2 regions of the Bradyrhizobium sp. WSM1417 genome follow, and region 2 is predicted to be linked to the other one. Evidence: riboswitches for the same ligand, from Rfam matches in the RefSeq annotation. Region 2 holds a riboswitch; the other holds the start of a gene.

Region 1 (10,794 bases), 320 kb from region 2:
ACGCGGGAGACGATGGCATTCGTCCCCACGCCGAAATCACCGCGCCCCACGGTGATGCGCGCGACCAAGGGCAAATAGCCGCCGTCCCACCACTTGCCCGTCGCGAAGTGGGCCCGGTCATGTCCCGGCCGGGCCCAATGCGCATTGCCTTGAACTGTGCCTTGAACGATCGCGCGTGCGGATCGGCAGCCAACGAAAATATTCCGAACAGGATCGTCAGGAAAACGTGATGCAGAAGATGCACGGCGCCGCGAATAACCGCAGCCGCATTCAAATCACTGCACACCAGGGAAGCATGCATGCGCCGGAGCCGGCGCGCGGAATCCAATCCGCTTCCCAAATGGAGGAAGCTTCAAGTGCGGATCATCAATTGCGGGCTGATGCTGGGCATTCTCGCTGCCTGTTCCGGGCAGGCGCGTGCCGACGACAATGTCACAACCGAAATCCAGTCGCTGAAGGCCAAGCTGAAGGAGCTCCAGCAGCGCGTAGACTCGGAGGCGCGCAAGACGCGGCAGGTTGAAGCGCAGGCGAAGGCCGTTCAGTTGCCGGGAAGTTACAAGGCGCTCGCCGCCGATCCATGTGCGGCCGGCAAGGTCTGCTACAAGGGCGTGACGTTGACCTTCGGTGGCTGGGTCGATCTCACCGGCATCTACCGCTCGCGCAATCTGGCCTCCGATACCGGCTCGGTCTACAACTTCATCCCCTATCAGCAGAGCCGCAACTTCAACATTCCGGAAACGCGCTTCTCCGCGCGGCAGAGCAGGTTCTCGGTGCTCGCCGAGGGCAATGCCGATGCCGACTCGCACCTCGCGGGTTATGGCGAGATCGATTTCGAAGGTGCGGCTCAGACGGCGAGCTCGGTTGCGACCAACTCGTTCAATCCGCGCATGCGGCAGCTTAGCCTGGAACTGGACCGCAGTGATCTCGGTCTTCACTTCCTCGCCGGGCAATCCTGGTCGCTCAACGCGCCGACCAAGTCCGGCATCGATCCTCGTGGCGTCGACGCGCCCGGCGTGATCGACTTCGAATCCGTTCCGGGATTTCTTGCGGCACGCCAGCCCGGGCTGCGCGTCTGGCAGGACATCGGACCGGAGTTCAAGCTGGCTGCCTCGGTCGAGAATGCCCAGACAGCGTTCTTCGGCGGCAACGTCCCGGCCGTCGGCACACCCGCCATCGGACCGCAGGGCGTGCTGAACCCGAACCTTCAGGTCAATCTGACCGGTCCCGGCGGCAGCTTCTTCAACAACCTCAACAATGTCAGTCTGAATCAGGTGCCCGACTTTACCGTCAAGGCAGCCTGGGACCCACGGCTCGGGCCCTATAAGTTGCATGTCGAGGCGTGGGCGCTCTACCGCCAGCTGTTCGACCGCTTCAACAACGCCAATCACACCTACGACACCGGAAGCTTCGGCGGTCACATCTTCGCCGAGCTGATTCCGAAAACGCTTGATCTTCAGCTCTATGGCTCGCACGGCGTGCTGGGCCGCTTCACGGCAACACCGTTCCCCGACGCGGCGGTGGCGCAGGACGGCACCATCCTCCCGCTGACGATCACGGCGGCCGCCGTCGGCCTGATCTGGCACGCGACGCCCAGCCTCGATGTCTACTCCTATGCAGGCCTAGAAAAGGCCAAGGCGAATTTCGCCAATGTTGGAACGGTGCCGTTCGGCTACGGCAATCCGCTCTACAACAACACCGGCTGCTTCACCGAAAACTCGGCAGCCGCGACCTGCAACGGCAACACCAGGGAGGTCCGGCAGATCACGGCCGGGATCTACGACACCATCTACCAGGGCAGTTTCGGTACGCTGAAAGCCGGCCTGCAATATTCCTACACGCAACGCTTCGCGTTCGCCGGCGTCGGCGGCGCTCCGAGGACGGACGACAACGTCGTCATGACGCAGATCCGCTACTATCCGTTCTAGTCGCGGAGCCACGCGGGCTCGTTGCCTGGATGGTGCGAAGCGCAATCCGGGAATCTTGCCTCAAGCCACGGAGGTCCCGGATTACGCTTGCGCTCCATCCGGGCTGCTTCAGCGCTAGGGCTTGTTCCCGAGCTGCGCGTGCGGCCGGCCGAAGTCGGGCGCGGCCGAGTCCTGGCCGATTTCGACAATGCCGCGGCGGATGGCGCGGGTGCGGGTGAAGTGGTCGAACAGCGCCTCGCCGTCGCCGCGGCGGATCGCGCGGGTGAGCTTGGCCAGATCCTCGGTGAAGGTACCGAGCATCTCCAGCACGGCTTCCTTGTTGGCGAGGAAGACGTCGCGCCACATCGTGGGGTCGGAGGCGGCGATGCGGGTGAAATCGCGAAAGCCGCCGGCGGAGAACTTGATGACCTCGGACTCCGTCACCTGCGCCAGCTCGTCGGCGGTGCCGACGATGGTGTAGGCGATCAGATGCGGCAGATGGCTGGTGATCGCGAGCACGAGATCATGATGATCCGGCGTCATGATTTCGACCTTGGCGCCCATCGCCGCCCAGAACGCACGCAGGCGATCGGTGGCCGCCGCATCGACGCCCTCCGGCGGAGTGAGGATGCACCAGCGGTTGATGAAGAGCTCGGCGAAGCCGGAATCGGGGCCCGAATGCTCGGTGCCTGCGACGGGATGCGCCGGCACGAAATGGATGCCTTTCGGCAGATGCGGCGCCATATCCCTGACGATGGCGCCCTTGACCGAGCCGACGTCGGAGATGATCGCCCCGGGTTTGAGATGCGCGGCGATCTCCTGCGCCACCGGCCCGCAGGCGCCGACGGGAATGCAGAGGATGACGAGATCGGCGTCCTTCACGGCATCTGCATTGGTCGCCACGACCTGATCGACGATGCCGAGCTCCATCACGCGTGCGCGCGTTTTCTCCGAGCGCGCGGTGGTGACGATCTCGCCAGCCAGGCCCTGGAGCTTCGCGGCGCGCGCGATCGAGCCGCCGATCAGGCCGAAGCCGATCAGCGCGACGCGCTGGAAGTGCGGGGTCGCGCTCATCGTCCGGCCATGAAGTCGCGCAGGCCCTCGATGACGAGGCGGTTGGCCTCCTCGGTGCCAATGGTCATGCGCAGCGAATGCGGCAGGCCGTAGTTCTTCAAGCCGCGCAGCACCAGCCCGCGCTTGGTGAGGAAGGCGTCGGCTGCGTCCGAGGTCTTGCCCTCGGTCGGGAAGTGGATCAGCACGAAATTGGCGACGCTCGGCGTCACCTTCAGCCCGAGCTTGCCGATCTCCTCGGCGAGCCAGTTGCGCCAGGTCTCGGTGAACTGCTTCGACATGGCCTGATGCGCGGTGTCCTCGATCGCGGCAACGGCGGCGTACATCGCCGGCGTCGAGACGTTGAAGGGACCGCGGATGCGGTTGACCGCGTCGATGATGCGCTCGGGGCCGAACATCCAGCCGATGCGCAGCGCGGCAAGACCATGGATCTTGGAGAAGGTGTGGGTCACGACCGTGTTTTCGGTGGTCGCCACCAGCTCGATCCCCATCTCGTAATCGTTGCGCGAGACGTAGTCGCAATAGGCTGCGTCCAGCACCAGCAGCACGTGCGAGGGCAGGCCGGCGCGCAGGCGCTTGACCTCGTCGAACGGCAGATAGGTGCCGGTCGGGTTGTTGGGGTTGGCGAGCCAGACCAGTTTTGTGCGCGGCGTGACGGCCTTCAGGATCGTGTCGACATCCGCGGTCAGGTCCTTCTCGGCGGCAACCACGTTCTTCGCGCCGACCGCCATGGTTGCGATCGGGTAGACCAGAAAGCCGTGCGTGGTCGAGATCGCCTCGTCACCGTGGCTGAGATAGGTGTGGGCGAGCAGGTTGAGGATCTCGTCCGAGCCGGCGCCGCAGATGATGCGGTTGGGATCGAGCCCGAAGGTGCGCCCGATCGCTTCGCGCAGCACGCGCGAGGTCCCTTCCGGATAGTCTTCCAGATGATCCGCCACCTGCTTGAATGCCTCGATCGCCTTCGGCGAAGGCCCGAACGGCGTCTCGTTGGCCGAGAGCTTGAACACCTTGCGGCCGGGCTCCGCCACCGGAGTCTTGCCGGGCGTGTAGGGCGCAATATCGAGAATGCCGGGGTTCGGCACGGGGCGGGACATCTTCAACTCCGGACTGGCTTAAGCGGTTCGCGACTTACGATTTCGACCCGATCGGGGGCACCGTATAGCGCGTTGCGTGGCTGCCGACGAGGGCCGTGGAGCGCACCGAGCCCCCCGCTTCGATCAGGGCTGCCTTGATCCTGTCGATGCTGCTCGTCGCGGTGACCGAGACCAGCAGCGCGGCGCCGTCGAAGGCGGTGTCGGGCACCGCCACGATCTCGGCGAGCGGCGACAGGGCGCGCGCAACTTCGGCGTTCCACCCAGAGACGCGGACGCTGAAGGTCTCGACCTCCGTCACCAGGGCGCTGTCGGCGACGCGCGAAACCGCGAACACGGGCAACGCCGCCGGATGGTCGGCGCGCTCGACAAAGGGCAGCCGCGCGATGATCTTTGGCGCGCCGGCTTCTTCCAGCGACAGCCACCACGGCGTGCGGCTCGATGTCGCCGAGACCAGCGCCAGATCGCCCTTGGACTTCGCGACGGCCTCGACCGCCGCCTGCGCGCTGAAATGCGCGACATAAGGTACGGTGAAGCCGAAATGGAATCGCGCGGAATCGCGCATGGCCGGCTCGCTTGCCGAGATGTCGGCGTGCACCGAGAACGGCGCCTGGACATAGGTGAAGGTCGCGATGATGACGCGCCAGATGCTCTCGACGGTGTCGAGCGGCAGGATGCCGCGATGACGCTGCACGAGGTCGCGCATCATGGAGGCCTCGCGTGCCGGGCGGAACGCCGAGCCGACCTCCTGGGTCTGCTTCACCTGGATCAGGCGGTCGATGATGTCGCCGCGTTGCATCAGCAGGCGATGCATGCCCTCGTCGATCGCGTCGATCTCCTTGCGCAATTCCTGGAGCGATGGTGGCGCGGGCGGACGTTGGGACATGTCTGACAGGTGCTGTTGAGCGTTCCAATGCGGCTCAGTCGAGCCGTCACCGCTGTGATGGATATCCTGATTAGGCAGTCGGGGCTGCGAAAGCAAAGAGAAATGCAAAGGGAAATCGGGCCCTTCCGCTGGCGGCGCGACCGGCGAATTTGGCTGATCCGGGCCGCGACTTGACGAAAACCATCCAAGACGGTAGTTTTTAGCCGTTCCGTGGTCATTTGAGCCGGCCGGCTTGCAGCCACGTTAAAAAACTCGCTAAACAGGCCGGGGACGCTTTCGATCCCGGCCGAACCTATCGTTCAGGCCGGGTTTTTTATGGCCTGATGTCAGTGCGGTCACCACGACGACCGCAAACGAGGTCGATGGTCAGATGGTTGGCGTCCAGTCAATTCCGAGTCCCGCGATCACCGCCGACGAGCGGTCGCACGAGGTGGATCATCCGAGTTCGCACGTCGCGCAGTTTGGCTTGGAACAGCCGCTGCGGCTCGATTGCGGTGTCGATCTTAGCCCATTCCAGATCGCCTACCAGACCTATGGCGAGCTGAATGCCGATCGCTCCAACGCGATCCTGATCTGCCATGCGCTGACCGGCGACCAGCACGTCGCCAATGTGCACCCTGTCACCGGCAAGCCCGGCTGGTGGGAGACTTTGGTAGGCTCGGGCCGACCGCTCGATCCCAGCGAGTATTTTATCATCTGCTCCAACGTGATCGGCGGCTGCATGGGCTCGACCGGTCCGGCTTCGATCAATCCGGCGACCGGCAAGGTTTGGGGCCTCGATTTCCCCGTCATCACCATCCCCGACATGGTGCGCGCGCAGGCGATGCTGATCGACCGGCTCGGCATCGACACGCTGTTCGCAGTCGTCGGCGGCTCGATGGGCGGCATGCAAGTGCTGCAATGGACGGCGGCGTATCCGAGCCGGGTATTCTCCGCGCTGGCGATTGCTTGCTCGACACGACATTCGGCGCAGAACATCGCGTTCCACGAGCTTGGCCGCCAGGCGGTGATGGCCGATCCCGACTGGCACCATGGCGGCTATGCCGATCAAGGTATCCATCCGCATCGTGGGCTCGCTGTCGCACGGATGGCGGCGCACATCACCTATCTTTCGGACGCCGCGTTGCATCGCAAATTCGGACGGCGCATGCAGGACCGCGAGTTGCCGACCTTCTCGTTCGACGCCGACTTCCAGGTCGAGTCGTACCTGCGCTACCAGGGCTCGTCCTTTGTCGAGCGCTTCGACGCCAACTCCTATCTCTATCTGACCCGCGCGATGGACTATTTCGACATCGCCGGCGACCATGGCGGCGTGCTGGCGAAGGCGTTCGCGGGAATCCAGACCCGGTTCTGCGTGGTCTCCTTCACCAGCGACTGGCTGTTCCCGACCTCGGAATCGCGGGCGCTGGTGCACGCGCTGAATGCGTCGAGCGCGCGGGTGTCGTTCGCCGAGATCGAGACCGATCGCGGTCACGACGCGTTCCTCCTCGACGTGCCCGAGTTCTTCGACATCGCCCGTGCGTTCCTGCAGTCGGCAGGCAAGGCGCGCGGGCTCACCGCCAAGAAAGCTTAAAGGACGGCTAGTCATGTCTGTACAGGAAGCGCTGCCGCTGGGCGGCCTTGCGACCGGGCAGCCCGGCGATTTTCGCGCCGACCATGTGTTGGTGGCCGAGATGGTCAAGCCGGGCTCGAAAGTGCTCGACGTCGGCTGTGGCGAGGGCGACCTGCTCCAGCTGCTGGAAACCCGCGGCGTCGACGGCCGCGGCATCGAGCTATCGCGCGAGGGTGTCAACCGTTGCGTCGCCAAGGGTCTTGCGGTGGTGCAGGGCGATGCCGACACCGACCTCGTGAATTATCCCGATGACGCCTTCGACTACGTGATCCTGTCGCAGACCTTGCAGGCGACGCGGCAGCCGAAAGTTGTGCTGGAGAATTTGCTGCGCATCGGCCGCCGCGCCATCGTGTCGTTCCCGAATTTCGGCTTCTGGAAGATGCGGCTCCAGCTCCTGATCGGCGGCCACATGCCACGCACGGAGAATCTGCCGGCAAGCTGGTATGACACCGCCAACATCCATTTCTGCACCATCAAGGATTTCGTTGAGCTATGCGATGCGATCGACGTCAAGATGGAACGTGCCGAGGCGCTCGACCTCTACGGCCGCCCGCTGCGGCTGCGGATGCCCTGGTGGGTGTGGAATCTGTTCGGCGAGCAGGGGGTGTTTCTGCTGACGCGGGGCGGCAGGAAGTAGTTCTTCGTCATTGCGAGCGCAGCGCTAATGCGCCGCCAGTGACCTCGGGTCGCGCACCGGCCATCTTCCCGCTTCCACCAGCGTGACGAACCGTTCCACGGTTTCGTTGAACAGCGCGGGCTCTTCGAGATTGAGCACGTGGCCGGACTTCGGAAACATGGCGAGCCCTGCCGCAGGCAGATGCTTCTTCAGGAACAGGCTTGCGCCCACGCACGGATCGTCCTCGTCGCCGCAGATGATGAGTGCCGGCGTCGTGGCCGCCCTGATCGCGTCCGTCATCGTAAAGATCGAGGGGCGGCCGGCCTGGAAGCCGCGCATCGTCCGCGCCGATCCCTTGGCGTCGTGCCGCGCCAGGGCGGCATAGAAATCGGCGTGGCCGCGCGGGTCCTTCACCAGAAAGGGAATCCGGCTCGGCGTCTCGCGCGTGACTTTTGCGACTTCGGCTGAGCCGAGCATCTCGAATTGCTCCGCGTTGGCGCGGCACTGCTTGCGCCAGGCGTCGAGGTTCTCGATCTCCGAGCCTGAGCCGACGCCGGCGAGCGTCATCGACAGCGCACGTTGGGGCGCGTTGAGCCCGATCTGGAGCGACGAATAGGCCCCCATCGAGAGACCGACGAAGTGCGCGCGATCGATCTTCAGATGATCGAGCACCGCGAGCGCATCGGTATAGAAATGCGTGTAGCCGTAGACCTCGCCATCAGGCACGTCAGATGGCGTGTAGCCGCGCGCGGAATAGGTGATGCAGCGATGGCCGCGCGAAAAGTAACGCATCTGCGGCTCCCAATTGGTGTAGTCGGCCGCGAACTCGTGCAGAAAAAGTATCGGCGTGCCAGTGCCTGCGTCTTCGAAATAGAGGCGACAATTGTCCTTCGTGAGGGCGTGAGGCATCCGGTTTTCTCCCAGAGGTGGCTGCGGCTTTGGAATGCCGTCCTGCGGTCAGCGCATACGATCCTAACACTTATTAATCATCTTAATCATCGTCCAAAATCTCCGCGACCGCGTCTTGTTCTCGCCACATCAGGATACTGATACAGCCCGCGGATGTCGGCCACCGCACGGGCCGATTGGGAAGTGGGGTGTCAACGAAGGATGAAGAATGTTCGAGTTGTTTGCGTCTCGCCTGTCGCGCTGTGTCGTCGCGCTGGCTGTTTTCTTCGCGGCGGTCGCCGCGCTCACCTCTCCGGCGTCAGCACGACCTCATCGTCATAGCGCAGAGCGCCACGCTTACGCGCATCTCGCCAGCAGACATCATCATTCCCGGTATCATGCACGCAGCTCGCGTTTCGAGCGCGGCGCGGCGCAATTGCAGGCGAACGGTTTCGGCAACACCTTCGCCAGCTATGACCCGAACGCCAATAGCGGCGGCATCGCCATGAGCGGTGGAATGGCTATGAGCGGCACCGGTGTAATGGCTATGAGCGGCAACGCCGGAATGGTTACCAGCGATAGCGGCGGGATGACCACGCGCGCCAGCCGTCGAATCGCCGCGAGGCGTGGCGCTGGAATGGCCACTGACGCGAATGTCGGTCGTGGGGCCAATAGCGCCACGAGCAGCGGCGGCTTCGGCGGCGGATCGGGCCTCGTGTCCGAGGCACGCCGCTATGTCGGCGGTAATCCGACCGGCCGCGGCAGCCTGTGGTGCGCACGGTTCATGAACATGGTGCTTGAGAAGACCGGTCACCGTGGCACCGGCTCCGACATGGCGAATTCGTTCGCGCATTACGGCGCGCGCGTCTCCGGTCCGCAGGTCGGCGCCATCGCAGTGATGTCGCGCGGTGGTCGGGGTGGCCATGTCGGCATCATCACCGGCATCGACGCGCAGGGTAATCCGATCATGATCTCCGGCAACAACGGCAACCGCGTCCGCGAAGCGCCGATCTCGCGCGGCCGGATCTATGCGTATGTGATGCCGAACTGACGGCCGTCATTGCGAGGAGCGAAGCGACGAAGCAATCCAGACCGTCTCCGCGGGCGCATTCCTGGATTGCTTCGCCGCGCTCGCAATGACGGGGCCGGGCCAGCGCGCCGCGTCACACCAGCCTCGGTTCTTCCAATGCAACCGCGTCGCCCACGCCGATGTCGCCATCGGCGATCACCTCGGCATAGATGCCGCAGTCCATGTGGCCGAGATTGCTCGAGAGCGTGGCCGGGATTTCGAGATCGCGCCTGGCGGTATCTGGGTCGACGTTGGTGGCCGGGCAGCGCTTGATGCGCTTGACCACTTGCAGCCGGGCCTGTCCGATCGCGAGCGTCTGACCGACGAGGTCGAGCTCGGACCAGGCCGGCCAGCCCTTCACGTAGAGATTGGCGCGGAAGCGCAGCGGGTGGACGGCGGCGCCGCCGAGCATGGTCTCGAGCGCGCGGACGCTGTCGAGATTGATGATGGACACGACCTTGCGGGCGACGTCGGAAAAGCTGTGGTCGCGGCCGGACAGGATCTTGGGCGGGCCCTTCAGCTCCGGCTGAAAGTTGTCCCTGAAGTAGTCCTCGATGGCGGCGCGCCCGGCGGCGGTCTCGAGATCGCCGCTGGCGACGATCTGGCCGTCCTTGCGGATGGTCAGCCGGTTGGTCGCGTCCTCGAAGCGGCTGTCGAGCGAAGCCAGCCGCTCATTGCGCGCCAGCATCAGGAACTGGATCTTCGGCTTCCACTGCGGCTGTTCCGGATCGAAGCCGCTGGGACCGTTCTCGATGGCGTAGCGGCGGTCGGCCGGTAGGGTCTGGCCGGTCCGCAGGGAGACGCGGGGCAGGGGCTCCGGCGTCAGGCCCTTGATCGGATAACGGTAGAGCCCGGTGATCTCGGCGGTTTGGCTGGCTGTCATTGCGCTAGGGGTCATGCCGCTACTTAGGGGATTCGGCCCACCGGCGCCAAGCGGGCGGACCCGCGCACGAAATTGTGAACTCGCCTCTTCCGGTCCGAGGCCTCGCTTCCCACATCTGGGGCAGGCCGGCGCCAGCGTCGGCTGATAACGACTGTTGCCGCTTGAGAAACGTCAATGCGGTCATCGGAAACCCAATGAAGATGCCGTTTGGAGTGCCTTAGAGGGCTCCAGGGGCAGGCCGAGGGAAAGACCACGATATGAACATCGAAAAATATACCGAACGCTCCAGGGGCTTCGTCCAATCCGCGCAGTCGCTTGCGGTGCGCGAAGGGCACCAGCAGTTTTCGACCCTGCACGTCCTGAAGGTGCTGCTGGACGACAATGAAGGCCTCGCTGCCGGCCTGATCGACCGCGCCGGCGGCAATTCCCGCGCAATCCTGAAGGCGACCGAGGACGCCCTGAACAAGGTGCCGAAGGTCTCTGGCGGCGGCGCCGGCCAGATCTACCTGGCGCCCGAGCTCGCCCGCACTTTCGACGTCGCCGAAAAGGCCGGCGAGAAGGCCGGCGACAGCTTTGTCACGGTCGAGCGGCTGCTGCTCGGCCTTGCGCTGGAGAAGACCAGCGAAGCCGGCGCGATCCTGGCCAAGGGCGGCGTCACCCCGCAAAACCTCAACGCGGCGATCGAAGCGCTGCGCAAGGGCCGAACCGCGGACTCCGCGACGGCCGAGAACGCGTATGACGCGCTAAAGAAATATGCCCGCGACCTGACCCAGG
Region 2 (10,794 bases):
CGACACATCGAGCGCGGCGCAAAGTTTTCCGAGCAGCGCAGCCGTCGCACTGCTCTGCGCCCGCTCCACCCGCCCGATCATCGCCCGGCTGACGCCGGAGCGGCCTGCGAGCTCATTCAGCGTCATGCCGGCCTGCGTCCGCAGCGTCTTCAAGCGACGACCGATCGCGCGATCGAGCTTTTGCTGGTCCATTGCTTGTAGGTCCTGGCTTTCATCCGAACACGCCCTGGCGCGGTGACCGCAAACCGCCAGGAGCTTAGCCGAGAGAGCGGCGGGTGCAGGTCATCATGGGCTAATATATTGGAAACTTGTCTGGCGCACGCGAGAGAACATCGGCCCTTCTTCGCCAAGGCTTCGAAGGGCATCCTGCGTCGCGGTGCCGGGATATCAAAGTCCTGCGAAGCGCCTTGACGCGAAGCGGGATGGAGCGGGCGAAGGGAATCGAACCCTCGTATGCAGCTTGGGAAGCTGCCGTTCTACCATTGAACTACGCCCGCGGATGCGCAGCCTGCGCCCGCTCTGATTAGCCGAGACGGCGCATCTCGCCAAGCGCTTTGGCGCAGCCCGCCTGACCCTTCTTAAGTTTCCGTCAAGATTTTGGGTGCGCCGGATTGTGGCGGTGTTATGATCGCCTGTCTGGGGAGACGTGCACTGAGTGGGGCGTGTGCATGGTGGGGCGTGGCTACGCGATATTCGACACGACCGTAGGGCGCTGCGGCATCATCTGGAGCAGCACCGGTATCGTTGCCGTGCAATTGCCGGAGGCGCGGGAGATCGACACCCGCCGCCGGATTTTCCAGGTCCATCCCGAGGCGCGCGAGCAACGGCCTTCCGCGAACGCCGCGTTCGCGATCGAGGGTATCGTGGGCTTGCTGCAAGGCAGCGATGCTGATTTTTCCGAGGTCAGCCTGGACGCGAGCGGGGTGCCCGGTTTCAACCGGCGGGTCTATGAAGCCGCCTGCGCCATCCCGCGCGGGGAGACGCGCACCTATCACGAGATCGCCAAGGCGCTGGGCGCCTCCGGCGCCGCGCATTCGGTGGCACAGGCGATCGCGAGAAACCCCTATATGCTGATCGTGCCCTGCCACCGGGTGCTGGAGGCCGGCAATTACACCGACCGGCTCTCGCCCTATGGCGGCGTGATCTCCAAGCGGCGCCTGCTGTCGCTGGAGGGCGCCCATCCGATCGCCAGCAAGACGCTGTTCGACGTCCTGCTGCCCGTTGCCCCGCCCCGAGCGCCCACCTAGATAGGCGGGATGGACGCGACCTCGCTGCTGACCACGCCCTCGATGACCGTCTCCGAGTTTCGCTGCGACGCGGGACCGGACGACAGCCCGTTTGCGGAGTGCCGCACCGGCCATTCCATCGCCTATGTCCGCGCGGGCAGCTTTGGCTGTCATTGCCGCGCCGGCTTCTTCGATCTGGTCGCGGGCTCGATGCTGGTCGGCGCGCCGGGCGAGGAATACACCTGCACGCATGAGCATGTCGCTGGCGACGTCTGTCTGTCCTTTTTCCTCAGCGACGATCTGGTCGACGCGCTCGGCGGCCGGCGCGACGTCTGGCAAGTCGGCGCGACCCCGCCGCTGCCCGAGCTGATGGTGCTGGGCGAGCTCGCCCAGACGGCGGCAGATGGCAACAGCGATCTCGGTCTCGACGAGGTCGGGCAGATCCTCGCCGGCCGCTTCGTCGATGTCGTCTCGGGCAAGGCGCGCAAGCCGACGACGCCGACCGCACGCGACCGCCGCCGGGCCGTGGAAGCCGCCCTGTGGATCGACGCCAATTCGCATGCCGAGGTCGACCTCGAACAGGCGGCGCGGCAGGCACGCCTCAGCCCCTTCCACTTCCTGCGGCTGTTCTCGGCCGTGCTCGGCGTCACCCCGCATCAATATCTGGTGCGCTCCCGGCTACGGCATGCGGCACGGCTGCTGACCGACGACGACATCGCCGTCACCGACATCGCCTATGACGTCGGCTTCGGCGATCTCTCCAACTTCGTCCGCACCTTCCACCGCGCCGCCGGCGTCTCGCCGACCAAGTTCCGTCAGGCCTCAAAGGGAGAGCGCAAGATTCTCCAAGAGCAGCTCGCCCTCAACTGACTAGGTTCGTCTCCGGCGCGCGCCGATTGCGGCGCGCTTTGGAAATGGAGACGACCATGTACGACCATATCGGATTGCGCGTTGCCGACCTCGACGCCGCCACGCGCTTCTACACCGCGGTGCTGGCGCCGCTCGGTTACGTCCTGTGCTCGAGTGGCGATGGTTATGCCGGCTTCGGGCCAAAGGGCGAACCCGCGCTGTGGCTGCACCTGAACAAGGGACGCAAGGCCGATGGCGCGCATATCGCGTTTCGCGCTGGGGATCATGATTCGGTCAAGGCATTCCACAGCGAAGGCTTGAAGAGCGGCGGCCGCGACAATGGCGGCACCGGCCCGCGCAAGGACTACAGCCCGACTTACTACGCGGCGTTCTTGATTGATCCCGATGGCAACAATGTCGAGGCGGTTTGTGCGTGAGTGCGGCAGCCCTCACTACACACACACACTGTCATGCCCCGGCTTGGCCGGGGCATCCAGTACGCCGCAGCTTCTCGATTTCATTACAGCGCCTCTGGAATACTGGATCGCCCGATCAAGTCGGGCGATGACAGCTGAGATGACGGCGCAATCGCTCGCTTCTCTACATCACAGGACTCAACCAGGATTCTAAAATGGCCTCCATCCACAACGACATTCCCCTCCCCGCGCCCGCGCGCGACGTCTGGGATGCGGTGCGCGATTTCGGCGCGCTGCATCGGCGGCTGGCGCCGGGCTTCGTCACGGCCTGCACGCTCGACGGCGACGCGCGCGACGTCACCTTCGCCAATGGATCGGTGGCGCGCGAGTTGCTGGTCGATTGCGACGATGCCGGGCGGCGGCTGGTCTACGCGATCAACAACGAGCGGCTGAAGCATTACAGCGCCTCGGTGCAGGTGATCGCCGAGGGCGAGGCGAGATGCCGCCTGGTCTGGATCATCGACATGCTGCCGAACGAGCTCGCGACTTATGTGCAGGGACAGACCAAGGACGCTGTCGCCGCCATACACAGAGCGTTCCCGGCCGCGGCGGCGTGATCTTTCTCACGGAGCTCAGCCCTCGTCCGCACTAACCATGGCGGCGTGCGTCCGGTTGGCTCCGCTCTCCCGGCGGCGCCACGCACGCGAGGAGCAGGCCATGAGAGGTGCGGACAAGGTAATCTGCCAGGCGGCCGCCGTGCTGCTGATGTTTTCGATTTCGAGCGCGCCGGCAAAGGCGCAGTTCCTCGGCGGCGGCGGTGCCGGCGGCGAGGACATGATGACCCAGATGGCGCCGATGCTGGAGATGATGAAGGCCAAGATGGGCAAGCGCCGCTTCGGCATGATGATGCAGACCATGGGCCCGATGATGAGCCGCATGATGGAGAATGGCGGTGGTGGTCTTGGCGGCGTGATGGGCGGCGGCGGAATTGGCGGCGTCGGCGGCGGTTTCGGGGCGCCCAATTACGGCGGCTACGCGCCGATGGCCGGAGGCGGCCACATGCCGACCGCAGTGGGCGGCATGGGCGGCGGCGATATCATGGGCATGCTCGGCGGCGCCGGCGGCGGCGACATGATGGCGATGATTCCGCAACTGATGCGGCTCGCCAATGTCGGCGGCAGTGGCGGCCATCGCCGCCACAGGCATCGCTAGTCCGCAGCGGCCGACAGAGCCGGCCTGATCGCAGGTTTGGTTTGGCGCGGTCCCCAGCGCGTCAGCACCACGCTGGAGCACGAGAGCAGGCCGAGCACGACCATCGAGCTCGCCGCCAGCCAGAAGAAGCTTTGCGCGGTGGCATCATGCGTCGACAGCCACCAGCCGACCGCCGAGATGTAGATCAGCCGCGCAGTCTGCGCCAGCACCGGTCCGATCACCTTCGCAGCGCCCTGCGACGAGAAATACATGGTCGAGGCGAGGCCGATGAAGGCGTAGAACGGCGCCACCGTCGACAAATATTGGTGGCTGGTTGCGCGCACGGTCGCGCTGTCGGTGAAGATGTTGACCCAGAGATCGGGAAAGGCCGCGACCAGGCACGCCGGTGCACCGACGGCAACGAAGGCGCTCGCCGCCGCGATCCAGGCAATGCGCCGGGCACGGGCGATGCGACCGGCGCCGACCGCCATGCCGATCATCGGCACCGAGGCGATGCCGAACGAGAACGCGATCGAGGTCAGCAGGAATTCAAGCCGCGCACCGATGCCGTAGCCGGCGAGGATCGCGGTGCCGAATTTCGCAAGCATGTGAGTGAAGATCGAGATCGTCAGCACCGATTGCAGCGGCGAGAAGCAGGCGATGGCGCCGACCTTCAGGATATCGAAAAACATCGCCCATTGGATGCGAAGTCCGCGCAGCTTCGGCGTCACGCGGGCGCGGCCGGAGAACAGGTACCAGCCCATCACGCCGATGTTCATACAATAGGCAATCAGCGCGCCGGCGGCGACGCCGCGCATGCCGAATTGCGGCACCGGACCGAGTCCGAGCCCCAGCGTGCCGCCGAGCACGATCTGCCAGGCCGCGGAATTGAGGATCAACAGCGACGGCAGCTTCATGTTGCCGGTGCCACGCAGGACCCCGGCCATGGTGTTGAGCAGCCAGGGCAGCACGGCGCCGCCGAAAAACACCTGGGTGTAGGCGATCGCATGCGTCAGCACATCGCCGCGGCCGCCGAGCATTTCCAGAACGCGCGGCCCGAAGATCAGCATGCCCAGCATGAAGACGAGGCCGAAGCTGATGCCGATCAGCAGCGCGTGCGCGGCGAGCGTCCCGGCGCGCTCGCGATCGCCGGCGCCGAGCGCCCGCGCGATGGCGGACGCCACCGCGCCGCCCATCGCACCGCCCGACATGGTCATGGTCAGGATCACTGTCGGAAACACCAGCGCCATCGCGGCCAGCGCTTCCACACCAAGACGTCCGATATAAGAGGTCTCCGCAATCACGGTGCAGGTGCCGGCGGAGAGCGCGACGACGTTGGGCCAGGCCAGTCCGAGCAGCGTGCGCAGGATCGGCCCGTCCGTCAGCGCGCTCCTCACGGGCCGCGGGGGCGGCGGCAGCGGACGCTCCTGTTCATCGACCGGGATTTCGGCGATGTCTGACATGTCCTCTCCGGGCGAAAGCGCCATTTGCGGCGCAGCAATGCTTAGGTGTGCCAATGAATTGGTTCGCGCGCAGGGCGCAGCGAGAGGCTTGTTAGCACGACACGCAGCGATTCCTCCTGCGCCAGGTGCAGGCGTGCCCTGCGGCAGCGCATTTCGCAAAGGAATTAATCGATGCGCCAGACCAGCGGCCGACGGCAGGGCGGTGTCGGGGACAGATGCACGCCGATGTGCCGCCCGCATCCGGCCGCAAGCCCTTCGAACAATCCCGCCAGCACCTCAGCGCAAGCGGGGTGGTTATCGGCGAGGTCTTCCATCAGCCTCCAGCTCTGCTGACGGATTTCGAACGTGCCTTCGGATAGCGTCGTCTCAGCCACATCGTCCTGCGCGACAAACAGCGCGTTGAGGAACGTCGCGAATTCGCTCGCACCTCCGCGGCCCATCGACAGCGCCGCAGCGACCTCGTCAAAATATTGCATCCCGATCAGCTTGCCCGTGAGGTGCAGGAGATAGCCGGCATCCTCCGGACCGAACAGTTGCACCATCACCGGCGCGGCGGTGCGCACATATTCCATGGCGTAGTTTCGATAGGCTTTTTCCAGTCGCGGTCTTGGCCAGCTTGCGACCGGCAACGCCGGAGCCGCGGCTGCATCGAACAGCGGCGCTTCGAGATGCCGCGCGAACACAAGGCGCTGGTCGAGCTCGAGCGGTTGGTCATATTGGTAATAGTAGCCTTCGAGCCCATCCTGGCCGTCGACGCTCTGCTTGGTGCAGACGAACCCCAATCTGGTATCGCCGAGCGCGACACCGTTGTTGGCGTGCCAGCCGCGCAGCATCGCGCGCGAGACTTCGCCCGGCACGCCGCAGATCGCAGTGCCTTTCCAGATCCAGCGCGGCGGCGGATAGCGGATCCAGGCCTTGCGGTCGCTCTCATACATGTATTCGACGTGCACGCCGCCGATCCAGTTCGAGAGATAGTGATATTGCGCGGCCGCCACGGCGGGAGGCAGATGGCTCAGCCCGAGCTTCTCCAGCCCCGGCAGGAAGCGTTCCTGCTGCTGGCGGCGGAACACGCGAAAGACGAACTCCGCAGCATCCGCCGTGCCGCGACGCGTGACCACGGTGAGGATCAGGCCGGTGAAATAGGCGTGATAGAGATCGGCAACTGCGCGCCAGCGTTTCCACTGAGCTTCCTGCGCTGGGTCTGATGCGGCGGTCATGTTCGCTCCCGATCGTTATTTTGATCGAGTGTGTCACCGCATCCGGTGACGGACAAGGCGAGCCGCATGCAGGGCGCCCTGCACGCCGGCTCGCCAATTCCGCATCACGAAGTTTGCGCAGGCTTATTTTGCGCAGCTTTGGCGGCACGCTCGCGCTCGACGCGCTCGGTCACGTCGCGCGCCATCGCCACCGATCCCTGCACCACTCCAGCGGCATCCCGCACCAACGCAAAGGTCATCTCGATGTAGAGCTTGCGTCCGTCCTTGTGCAGCGCGCGGGTCAGTGTCGGCTTGCCCGCAAGCTTCATCGCGCCGCTGGCAAGCGCGGCCTCGAAACCCTTCCAGTGCGCGGCGCGCAGATGTTCGGGAATGATCAGGTCGAGATTCTGGCCCAGCGCTTCGTCCGCGGAGAAGCCGAACAGTGCGGACGATGCGCGATTCCAGCGCATGATGGTGCCGGAGCGATCCGAATAGATCAGCGCATCGGCGACGTCGTCGAGGATTTTTGCGTCGAGTTCGGATTGATCTGTCATTTCGCCACCTCGTCGTAGCCCGGATTCGCTTCTTATCCTGACACAGATTCGGTGTCATCGCCCGACTTGATCGGGCGATCAGTATTCCAGAGGCGGATGTGATCGAACCGATAGGCTGCGGCGTACTGGATGCCCCGGTCAAGCCGGGGCATGACAGCGGAAGGTGAGGCTATCCCTACACCCGGAAATGCTTGCTCAGCTTGAGGCCCTGCGCCTGGTAGTTCGAGCCGATGCGCTGGCCGTACATGGCGTCGGGGCGGGCTAGCATCTTCTCGTAGACGAGGCGGCCGACGATCTGGCCGTGCTCGAGGATGAACGGCACTTCGCGCGAGCGCACTTCGAGCACGGCACGCGACCCCAGCCCGCCGGCGCCGGCATAGCCGAAGCCGGGATCGAAGAAGCCGGCGTAGTGCACGCGGAACTCGCCGACCAGCGGATCGAACGGCACCATCTCCGCGGCGTAATCGGGCGGCACCTGCACGGCCTCTTTCGACGCGAGGATATAGAACTCGCCGGGATCGAGGATCAGGCTGCCGTCGGGACGGGGCGAGATCGGCTCCCAGAACTCCTCGACGGAATAGCCGGCGCGGCGATCGACGTCGATGACGCCGGTGTGGCGCTTGGCGCGGTAGCCGACGAAGCCGCCGCTCTTTTCGCCGGAAAGATCAACCGAGACGGCAACGCCGCCGGTGAGATCGGCATCGTCGATATCGACGAGACGCTCGGTCGCATGCAGCGCCTCGAGGTCGTCGATGTTGAGGATGGCATCGCCGGTGCGGAAGCGCACCTGGCTAAGGCGCGAGCCCTCGCTGACCAGCACCGGGAACGTCTTCGGACTGATCTCGGCATAGAGCGGGCCGTGATAGCCGGCACCGATCATGTCGAAGCGGCGGGTGCCGTCGGCGATCACGCGGGTGAAGACGTCGAGCCGGCCGGTCGAGCTCTTCGGGTTGGCGGCCGCGACGATCTCCGGCGGCAGCGCGAGGCTTTCGAGCAGCGGCACGATGTAGACGCAGTTGGTCTCCAGCACTGCGCCGTCGGCGAGGCTGAACTCGTGAAGCTTCAACTCGTCGATGCGCTCGGCGACGGTGGCGCCGGGACCGGGCAGGAAGCTGGCGCGAACGCGATAGGCAATGTCGCCGAGGCGAAGGTCGAGGCTCGCCGGCTGGATCTGGCTTTCGACGAAGTCGTAAGCGGGCAGGATGAGACCGCCCTCCGCCATCGCCGCGATCATGCGGTCGGGCAGGATACCATTGGCGTCGGCGGCGACCGTGAACGTCAACCCGGGGTCCTCATCAGGGATCAAACACATCCCGACATGTGGGAAATATGAGCGTTTTACGGCTATCCGATGGACGTCTTGACGGAAAGGGCATTGCGGAATATGAGCATGACTTATCCCGTGGTGATTTGAGCCGGCCGGCTTGCAGCCACGTTAAATAAGTCGCTAAACAGGCCGGGGACCTCTGTGATCCCGGCCCGTGGAAATATTCCAGGCCGGTTTTTTTGTGACCATTTTCGATGGTCGCTTCAGGAGGTCCTATGTCGAAGTCCCCGGCGCCAACCGCCCACTACCGTCCCGAAACCCGCCTGGTCCATTCCGGCACGCTGCGCTCGCAATATGGCGAGACGTCGGAGTCGCTGTTCCTGACCCAGGGCTACGTCTACAACAGCGCCGAGGAGTGCGAGGCGCGGTTCAAGGGCGAGGATCCCGGCTTCATCTATTCACGCTACTCCAATCCGACCATCTCGATGTTCGAGCGGCGGATGATCGAGCTCGAAGGCGCCGAAGCGGCACGTTCGGCCGCGACCGGCATGGCCGCGGTGACGACCGCGATCCTGGCGCCGCTGAAGGCCGGCGATCACGTCGTGGCCTCGCGCGCGCTGTTCGGGTCGTGTCTCTACGTCGTGCAGGATTTGCTGCCGCGCTACGGCATCGAGACGACGCTGGTCGACGGCCTCGATCTCGACCAGTGGCAGCGCGCCATGAAGCCGAACACCAAGACGTTCTTCCTGGAGAGCCCGACCAACCCGACGCTCGACGTGCTCGACATTCCCGGCATCGCCGAGATCGCGCACAGCTGCGGCGCGCGGCTCGTCGTCGACAACGTGTTCGCCACTCCGATCTGGCAGAGCCCGCTCGCGCTCGGCGCCGACGTCGTGGTCTATTCCGCGACCAAGCACATCGACGGCCAGGGCCGCTGCCTCGGCGGCATCATCCTGTCCTCGGAAGCGTTCATCGCCGAGCACATCCACAATTTCATGCGCCAGACCGGCCCGTCGATCTCGCCGTTCAACGCCTGGGTCCTGCTCAAGGGCCTGGAGACGCTCGCCGTGCGCGTGCGCGCGCAGACCGAGACGGCGGCGCGCGTCGCGGACGTGCTGGCGAGCCATCCGAAGATTTCGCGGCTGGTGTTTCCCGGCCGCGCCGATCATCCGCAGGCTGCATTGGTGAAGAAGCAGATGCGCGGTGGCTCGACGCTGGTCGGCCTCGAGGTCAAGGGCGGCAAGCAGGCGGCATTCCGCGTGCTCAACGAGCTCAAGCTCGCCAAGATCTCGAACAATCTCGGCGACGCCAAGAGCCTCGTCACGCATCCCGCCACCACGACGCATCAGCGCCTCAAGCCGGAGGACCGCGCCGCGCTGGGCATCAGCGAGGGCTTCATCCGCTTCTCGGCGGGGCTGGAGCACGCGGACGATCTGATCGAGGATCTGACCGCGGCGCTGGAGAAGGCGTAAGGTCCTGTGTCGTCCCGGCTTCGCGCCGGGACGCCAATTACATCGGCCGATAGGTCCGCACGTCCGCAGGCACGTTCACGCCGAGCTTGATCTGGCCGACGGAGCGGATGATGTCGTCGCCGAGGAGCTGGGCGAAGCAGGCATAGCCCCAATCGTTCATGTGCAGGCCGTCGGCGATCACGAAGCTCTCGACCGGAAGCGATTGCTTCTCGTGCCAATCGCGCATCACCTCGAAGCGCGGGAAGATGCCGACGTGACGGAGCTCGGCGACCTTGCCGAGCAGCTTCACCATCTTGCCGGCGCTCTCGGCGCGCTGGTTGACGGCGGGCGAATATTGCGGATCGACCAGCACGACGTCGGTGCCGCCGGCAGCCTGGATGCGGCTGATGCCGTCCTCGACCAGTTTGGCGGTATCGCCGGGATCAAGATTGCGCAGCACGGCATTGGTGCCGACCTGCCAGATCACCAGATCCGGATGTACGTCGATCACCTCTTTCTGGAGGCGCTTCATCATCTCGGGCGCGTCCTCGCCGCCGACGCCGGCATTGACAACAGTGATGTCGGCGGTCGGATAGTGCCGGTGCAGCTGCGCGGCAAGGCGATTGGGATAGTTGAACTCCGGCGAGCTCGCGCCGAATCCCGCGGTCGAGGACGAGCCGAACGCGACGATGACGACGGGCTGGCCGGCGACGAGCTTGCCCGCGACATGCGGCAGCGAGCCCATCGCCTTCGCGCCGCCCTTCGGCGACAGGCAGGGCACGCGGCTGAAGACATCGCCGGCGGACTTCGCGACCTGCTTCACCTTGTCGATGGCGCGCGCCGTGATGCCGCGCTGGTCGGGGGACGTCGCTGCGACGGCGGTCTGGGACGGTGAAGCGGAAGCCGGATCAGCCGACTGCTGCGGGGCCGGCGTTGCCTGCGCGGCCTGCGTCTGCGCGTGCGACTGCGAGGCCGGACTCAGCAACAGCAGCAGCGCTGCTGCGCGCACAGCCAGCCATGCCGTCAGGCAAAAAGGGCGGAGAGAACTCATTAACGCTAGACCTCAATTTTGCTGCTGGGCCGGCTCCAGATGGGCAGCGTCGATCACGAACTGTGCCAACGCCCGGCCAAGGCAATCATGGACCTGTTTCGCCAGCTCAGGCCCGCGCGACGGGCTGAAC

The links. A riboswitch is a leader RNA that binds a small molecule or an ion and turns the genes downstream of it on or off. The one in region 2 is predicted to bind S-adenosylmethionine.
Region 1: it holds a riboswitch for S-adenosylmethionine, as region 2 does, so the genes downstream of both, BRA1417_RS0100580 (homoserine O-acetyltransferase) here and BRA1417_RS0102255 (O-succinylhomoserine sulfhydrylase) in region 2, are expected to answer to the same signal.

Annotation. Positions count from the first base shown of each region.
Region 1 covers NZ_KI911783.1:117,061-127,854, reverse strand. Annotated here, with positions in the region: gene BRA1417_RS0100605 (hypothetical protein) at 1-78, shown strand, start outside; gene BRA1417_RS0100600 (hypothetical protein) at 357-1,925, shown strand; gene BRA1417_RS0100595 (prephenate/arogenate dehydrogenase family protein) at 2,040-2,978, opposite strand; gene hisC (histidinol-phosphate transaminase) at 2,975-4,069, opposite strand; gene BRA1417_RS0100585 (chorismate mutase) at 4,104-4,952, opposite strand; SAM riboswitch at 5,153-5,232, shown strand; gene BRA1417_RS0100580 (homoserine O-acetyltransferase) at 5,323-6,525, shown strand; gene metW (methionine biosynthesis protein MetW) at 6,539-7,201, shown strand; gene BRA1417_RS0100570 (alpha/beta fold hydrolase) at 7,226-8,089, opposite strand; gene BRA1417_RS0100565 (TIGR02594 family protein) at 8,298-9,119, shown strand; gene BRA1417_RS0100560 (MOSC domain-containing protein) at 9,232-10,020, opposite strand; gene clpB (ATP-dependent chaperone ClpB) at 10,278-10,794, shown strand, end outside.
Region 2 covers NZ_KI911783.1:433,145-443,938, forward strand. Annotated here, with positions in the region: gene BRA1417_RS0102200 (helix-turn-helix domain-containing protein) at 1-192, opposite strand, end outside; tRNA gene BRA1417_RS0102205 (tRNA-Gly) at 424-497, opposite strand; gene BRA1417_RS0102210 (methylated-DNA--[protein]-cysteine S-methyltransferase) at 669-1,247, shown strand; gene BRA1417_RS0102215 (helix-turn-helix transcriptional regulator) at 1,257-2,096, shown strand; gene BRA1417_RS0102220 (VOC family protein) at 2,153-2,512, shown strand; gene BRA1417_RS0102225 (SRPBCC family protein) at 2,707-3,108, shown strand; gene BRA1417_RS0102230 (hypothetical protein) at 3,209-3,703, shown strand; gene BRA1417_RS0102235 (MATE family efflux transporter) at 3,700-5,145, opposite strand; gene BRA1417_RS0102240 (hypothetical protein) at 5,310-6,362, opposite strand; gene BRA1417_RS0102245 (PAS domain S-box protein) at 6,467-6,895, opposite strand; gene BRA1417_RS0102250 (2'-deoxycytidine 5'-triphosphate deaminase) at 7,071-8,207, opposite strand; SAM riboswitch at 8,288-8,367, shown strand; gene BRA1417_RS0102255 (O-succinylhomoserine sulfhydrylase) at 8,438-9,634, shown strand; gene BRA1417_RS0102260 (SGNH/GDSL hydrolase family protein) at 9,672-10,664, opposite strand; gene BRA1417_RS0102265 (lipolytic enzyme) at 10,677-10,794, opposite strand, start outside.